DNA from 2 places in the Thalassospira lucentensis genome. Region 1 is predicted to be linked to the other one. Evidence: predicted binding sites of a transcription regulator. Region 1 holds the regulator's gene; the other holds the start of a gene.
The links. The regulator PhoB, encoded in region 1, activates phosphate uptake and scavenging genes when phosphate is short. The targets are predictions, from matches to a motif close to TNTCATAAAACTGTCA.
Positions count from the first base shown of each region.

Region 2: phnC (phosphonate ABC transporter ATP-binding protein) is a predicted target of PhoB. The motif match lies at 1,414-1,429, and genes of this name have one in related genera.

Region 1 is NZ_CP136684.1:1,021,512-1,025,136, forward strand. Features, by position in the region: gene R1T41_RS05365 (cation:proton antiporter) at 1-433, shown strand, start outside; gene phoB (phosphate regulon transcriptional regulator PhoB) at 495-1,190, opposite strand; gene phoU (phosphate signaling complex protein PhoU) at 1,208-1,930, opposite strand; gene pstB (phosphate ABC transporter ATP-binding protein PstB) at 1,953-2,756, opposite strand; gene pstA (phosphate ABC transporter permease PstA) at 2,758-3,625, opposite strand, start outside.
Region 2 is NZ_CP136684.1:1,913,138-1,916,762, forward strand. Features, by position in the region: gene R1T41_RS09425 (Ldh family oxidoreductase) at 207-1,199, shown strand; gene phnC (phosphonate ABC transporter ATP-binding protein) at 1,502-2,341, shown strand; gene phnD (phosphonate ABC transporter substrate-binding protein) at 2,416-3,432, shown strand; gene phnE (phosphonate ABC transporter, permease protein PhnE) at 3,499-3,625, shown strand, end outside.

The DNA.
Region 1 (3,625 bases):
AGGTCTGCCGGTTTATTTTGCAGATGGATCACGTCCGGAAACATTCCGAGCGGCCCATACAGAACAGGCCCATATTGCCGCCGTTGCCATGGGCAACCCGCACGCAACCGAAAAGACCGTCGCCTTGCTGCGACAGCATTATCCACATCTGAAAATCTTTGCCCGTGCCCAGGACATCACACATATCGGTCCCCTGTCACGCAGCGGTGCGGATGCCGCCATCCCCGAAGTACTCGAAACCGGTTTGCGCCTGTCCGACCATGTTTTGGCCGCCTGCGACATCCCGCAGGAAGATATCGATACCGAAATTGCCAAGTTCCGTCGTGCCGATATGCTTCTGATGAACGAACTGGCGCCACGCACCGCGCGCCAGAAAGCCGAAGATCCGGCATCAAAATCGGCCAAACCGGTAAAATCCAGGAAAACCACCTGAAAACAAAAACCCCCATCATAAAGATGGGGGTTTTTCGTTTCACCTTCCGGAATAACCGCGATCAGGCGGCTTCGACATCCAGTGCGTAACCGGCGGCACGAACCGTACGGATCACATCGCGCGTTCCCTTGACGTCATTCAATGCCTTGCGCAGGCGGCGAATATGTACGTCAACCGTTCGGGTCTCGACATAGATGTTCGGACCCCAAACCGCGTTCAGAAGCTGCTCGCGCGAGAAAACCCGCCCCGGATGTTCGAGGAAGTAACGCAGCAGACGGAATTCGGTCGGGCCAAGATGTATGGCCTTGCCGTTACGGCTGACACGATGGGCAGCCAAATCCATTTCGATATCGGAATAGATCAACTGCCCCTGTGGTTGCGCCGGGCCGGATCGGCGAAGCAACGCGCGAATACGCGCCAGCAATTCGCCAATCGCGAATGGCTTGGTCACATAATCGTCGGCACCGGTATCAAGGCCACGGATGCGGTCACCTTCTTCGCCACGCGCGGTAACCATAATCACCGGCAAATCGCGGCTTTCCGGTTTCCGGCGGATCTGGCGGCAAACCTCGATCCCCGACATTACCGGCAACATCCAGTCCAGAAGGACCAGGTCGACATGGGTTTCAGCCAGAATCTTCAACGCTTCGTCACCGTCTCCGGCTTCGACAACCTGCATCCCCTCGCGTTCGAGGTTGTAGCGCAACATGGTTACGATTGCAGCTTCGTCCTCGACGATAAGAACCGTTGGGTCCATCTTCCTATGCTCCAGTGTCACTCATTCGGTTCTACGACAGCGAAATTCGCCGCGTCATTTTTTGGCCGAGTATCCATCGGCAGGTCTTCACCCTTGATCCGGTAATAGATCGTTTCGGCGATATTGGTCGCGTGATCGCCAATACGTTCGATGTTCTTGGCAATAAACAGCAGATGGGTCGATGCCGTGATGTTACGCGGATCTTCCATCATATAGGTCAGCAATTCACGAAACAGGGAGTTATACATATCGTCAACTTCCTGATCACGCGCCCATACACGCTGGGCCTTTTCCGCATCGCCTTCGATATAGGCGTCCAGAACGTCCTTGATGATTTCCTGGCACAGCTTCGCCATGTTCGGGATCACCTGAACCGGACGGATCGGCGGCACCTGGTTGAGAACCTGCGCGCGCTTGGCAATGTTTTTCGCCAGATCGCCAATACGTTCCAGATCGTTGGAAAGTTTAAGCGCTGTCACCACCTGACGCAGGTCATCTGCCATCGGCTGGCGCAGGGCCAGAAGACGTACGGCAAAATCCTGTACTTCCTGTTCCAGCGTATCGATACGATGATCGGAAATAATGACCTTTTCGGCCAGTTCCGAATCCCGCTTCACGATTGCGCGGATCGCAGAAATCAGCTGGCTTTCGGCAAGCCCGCCCATCTGCGAGATGATATTGTTCAAACGGGTCAGTTCTTCGTCAAACGAACTGACGATATGGTGTTTTTCGTCGGCCATCTAATAATACTCCTGCCCGGAATTAACCGAAGCGACCCGTGATGTATCCCTTGGTGCGTTCGTCCTTGGGATTGGTGAAAATCTGATCGGTTTCGCCCACTTCGACCAGCTTGCCGAGGTGGAAGAACGCCGTGCGCTGCGACACGCGGGCCGCCTGCTGCATGGAGTGCGTCACGATCACAATGGTGTAGTTCGAACGAAGCTCGTCGATCAGTTCTTCGACCTTTGCGGTCGCAATCGGGTCAAGCGCCGAGCACGGCTCATCCATCAGGATGACTTCCGGGCTAACGGCAACCGCACGTGCGATGCAAAGGCGCTGCTGCTGCCCACCCGAAAGACCGGTCGCCGGTTCCGGCAGGCGGTCTTTGACTTCTTTCAGAAGGCCTGCCCGTTCAAGCGAGGTCATGACGATCTCGTCAAGCTCGTCCCGCGAGTTCACCAGACCATGAATACGCGGACCATAGGCCACATTGTCATAGATCGATTTCGGGAAGGGGTTCGGTTTCTGGAACACCATGCCGATACGGGCACGCAACTGAACAACGTCGATGGCCTTGTCATAGATGTCACGGTCATCAAGCGTCACCTTGCCGTTGATCGTGACACCGTCAATCGTGTCATTCATGCGGTTCATGCAGCGCAGGAAGGTCGATTTGCCGCAGCCCGACGGACCGATCAGCGCAGTAACCTGACGTTCGACAATGTCAAGATTGACATCGAAAAGCGCCTGGTTGTCACTATAGAAAAGATTAAGGTCACGGGCCGTCATTTTCGGGCTAGTGACTGACGGCTCTGCCGTCATTGCGCTTTGAGTTACAACAGCCATTTTACCACTTCCGTTCAAATTTCTTGCGCAGATACACGGCCAATCCGTTCATCAGGATCAGGAAGCCCAGCAATACCATGATCGCCGCCGAGGTTTTCTCGACAAAGGCTCTTTCCGGACTGTCAGCCCACAGATAAATCTGCACCGGAAGAACCGTCGCCGGATCAAGCGCGCCTCCCGGAACATCAACGATGAATGCCACCATGCCGATCATCAGAAGCGGTGCGGTTTCACCAAGCGCCTGCGCCATGCCGATGATGGTTCCGGTCAGAATGCCCGGCATTGCCAGCGGCAGCACATGATGGGTCACCGTCTGTACCGGTGATGCCCCAAGTCCAAGGGCAGCCTGCCGGATTGACGGCGGTACTGCCTTGATCGCTGCCCGCGATGCGATGATGATCGTCGGCAGGGTCATCAGTGCCAGCGTCAAACCACCGACAACCGGTGCCGAACGCGGCAGATGCATGACATTGAGGTAGACCTCAAGCCCGAGAAGACCGAACACGATGGAAGGCACAGCCGCAAGGTTGTTGATATTGACTTCGACAATAGTCGTGAAACGGTTTTTCGGAGCGAATTCCTCGAGATAAATCGCGGCCAGAACACCGATCGGGAATGACAGGAGAAGCGTCACAATCAGGGTATAGAACGACCCGACCGCGGCCCCCCAGATGCCAGCAAGTTCCGGTTCGCGTGAGTCACCATTGGTGAAGAACCGCGTGTGAAACTGCTTTTCAACAGCGCCTTCGGCGGTCAGGGCGTCATACCAGCCGAGTTCCTGGTCATTCAGGCGACGGTCGCCTTCATCTGTATCTGCGCTGATATAACCCTTGTTGAGCATATCAAAATCGTCACCCGAAATCAGCCAG
Region 2 (3,625 bases), 890 kb from region 1:
CATGAACCGTGGCGGGATACTCATACGACTTTGCGGCGAAATTTTAGCATATTCGAGCTCCGGTTTTATAGTGCAGTCGTAGGGGTTTTGCCGAATGGTTTTGCAGGGTTGCGGTGCACAAGACCTTTGCGTCGGGGCATTCGCGCGGCTAATGTATCCGGGCCCGCCATCATTATCTTCCCGCCACCATCTTTAAGGTCACCATCATGAAGCTTGCCCTGTCTGACGCACATGCGCTTGTGTGCAATACCCTGCTGCGCTGCAACGTTGATCCCGACAATGCCGGATCGGTTGCGACCGCCCTGGTCACGGCCGAGGCCGCAGGACAGGGCGGGCATGGTTTGCGCCGCGTTCCGGCCTATGCCGCGCAGGCGCGTGCGGGCAAGGTTGACGGGCATGCCAAGCCGGTGGCCGATCAGCCGTTTCCGGCCGTTTTGCGGATTGATGCGCGGTTCGGATTTGCCTATCCGGCGCTTGATCTGATGATCGAACGATTGCCCGATATTGCGCGCAGTCAGGGGATTGCGGTCGCGGCAATCCATAAGTCGCACCATGCCGGGGTGATGGGACTTACCGTGGAAAAGCTGGCCGAGGCGGGGCTGGCGGCGATGATGTTTGCCAATGCGCCAGCCGCGATGGCGCCGTGGGGTGGTCGCCGCCCGATGTTTGGCACCAACCCGATTGCCTTTGCCACGCCGATTGGCGATGGCGATCCGATCGTGATTGATCTGGCCCTGTCCAAGGTGGCGCGCGGCAAGATCATGGCGGCCAAGCAGAAGGGCGTTCCGATCCCTGATGACTGGGCATTGGATGTTGACGGCAATCCGACGACGGATGCCGTCAGGGCGCTTGAAGGCACGATGGTCCCGGCGGGTGGGGTCAAGGGGGCGGCCCTTGCCATGATGGTTGAAATGCTGGCCGCCGGATTGACCGGGGCACAATTCGGGCATCAATCGTCGTCGCTTTTTGATGACAAGGGCGCGCCACCGGCATTGGGTCAGATGGTGATTGCCATTGATCCGGTTGCGGTCGGCGGGGCGGGGATCATTGATCATTTGCACTATATTGCAGATGAAATCGCGCTGGAGGAAACCGTGCGCTTGCCGGGGCGGCGCGGGCAGAATGCGCGCCGGGATGCGGAAATTCAGGGGCTTGATATCGAAGATGATGTCATTGCCGCGATTGAGGCGATCAAGTAAATCCATCCGCGATCAGGCGCAATACAAGGCCCCGGCAGTTTCTTTCTGTCGGGGTTTTTCGTTTTTTGGCCCGTCCATATCCATATTTGTGAACACGGTCACAAGTAATAATTGAATTATTACATTGTTATTTCTTGGTGGTTCGATTTTTTATTTGATTGATATCTTGATGTATAGACAAGTTTGATTGTTGTCGGTGAAATGAAGGCGTCGTAATCATCGAACTGTAACATCACCGTCACCATAGAGTCGCGGATTGTGCGTAGCTTCTTGACCAGCGAAACACAAGCAGGCGGACTTTAATGCTGGTCGTAGACATATCCGGACTGAACAAGAGCTTCTCGCGCGATAAGCGGGCATTGAACAATGTCAGTTTACAGGTTCGCGAGGGCGAGATGGTCGCGCTGATCGGGGCGTCCGGTTCGGGCAAATCCACCCTTATCCGTCATATTGCCGGTTTGCTGCGTGGGGATCGCGATGGCGGCAAGATCGAGGTATTCGGTGAAGTCATCCAGCAGAATGGCCGTATTGCAAGGGGTGCGCGGAAGGTGCGTGCCGATATCGGCGTTGTGTTTCAGCAATTCAATCTGGTCAGCCGCCTGACGGTTCTGACCAATGTTCTGACCGGGATGCTGGGCCGTGTGCCTGCGTGGCGCGGATCATTATGCCTGTTTACCAAGGCTGAGCGCATGCGGGCGATGACCGCGTTAAAGCGTGTCGGTATCGATAGCCATGCGACAAAGAAGGCCCGCAATCTTTCGGGTGGGCAGCAGCAGCGTGCGGCGATTGCACGCACGATTACGCAGGGTGCGCGTCTTATCCTGGCCGACGAGCCGATTGCATCCCTTGACCCGGCGTCATCGCGCAAGGTGATGAATACGCTGGATCGGGTGAACCGCGAAGACAATGTCACGGTCATCGTGTCGCTGCATCAGGTCGATTATGCCCGTGATTATTGCGCACGCACCATTGCGATGCGCGATGGCGCGGTCGTGTTTGACGGGCCATCCACTGAACTGACGCCGGAGTTCCTGCGCGAACTTTACGGCGAATATTCTTCCGAGCTTTTCGCGTCTGCCCCGGATGACGTTCCGGCAAAGAGCAGGGTCGCGGAGAAGGATCTGGCTTTCGTTTCAAACTAGATCAGGACGATTTCTCTCTGCCTTACATCTCTTTTTATTTCACCTCTACCAACCAACCTGACGGGGGACTTCCCATGATCCGTAAAACAATTGCATCCGCAGCCCTTGCTGCCAGCATGCTGGCTTCGGGCTTTGCCCATGCCGATGTCGAATTCAAGCCGCTTGAAAAAGACCCGGAAACCATCGTGTTCGGCTTTATCTCGACTGAATCCAGCTCGAACCTGAAAGCTCAGTGGCAGCCGTTGATCGAGGATATGGAAGAAGCCCTTGGCAAGGATGTCGAAGCGTTCTTCGCGCCTGACTATGCCGGCATCATCGAAGGCATGCGTTTTGGCAAGGTTCACGTTGGCTGGTTCGGTAACAAGTCGGCCATGGAAGCCGTTGACCGTGCGGGCGGCGAAGTTTTCGTCCAGACGTCCAAAAGCGACGGCACGAACGGCTATTATTCCCACATCATCACCCAGGCCGATAACGACAAGCTCAACACGCTTGCCGACATGCTGAAATGCGATGGTTCGCTTAATTTCGGTATCGGTGATCCGAACTCGACCTCGGGCTTCCTGGTTCCGACCTATTACGTCTTTGCGCAGAACGGCGTTGATCCGAAAAACTGCTTCAAGACCGTTCGCAATGCCAACCACGAAACCAACCTGATGGCGACCGCCAATAATCAGGTTGATGTTGCTGCCAACAACTCCGAACAGCTTGCCCGCACCCAGATGGTCAAGCCGGAAATCACCGACAAGGTCAAGGTTATCTGGACCTCGCCGCTGATCCCGTCCGATCCGATGGTTTATCGCAAGGATATGTCGCGCGAACTGAAATCCGAAATCAAGGCGTTCTTCCTTGGTTACGGTCGTCTGGGCGATGTTGAAGAAGCCAACAAGGTTCTTGGCGGCATTCAGGATGGCATGGGCAAGTTCATGGAAAGCAGCAATGCGCAGCTTTACCCGATCCGTCAGCTTGAACTGTATAAAGACAAGCTGAAAATCGAGAACACCGCCGAACTGTCCGCCGACGAGAAAGCAAAACGCGTTTCTGAAATCGACAAGCAGCTCGCAGAACTCGATATCCTGGTTTCTTACGAGTAACCGGCATCCGAACGGGGAGCCCGATATCAGGGCTCCCCGTTTGTTTTTATTTCCCGGGAAAAGAACATGAACAGCAGCCTTTCGACATCTGCCGTAACCGCCGCAGAACTTCCGCCGCGCGATCTGAAACGTTCAGGCGCAAGTTTCCTTCTTTGGGCGTTCATTCTGGCCATTCTGGCCCTGTCCTGGGAGG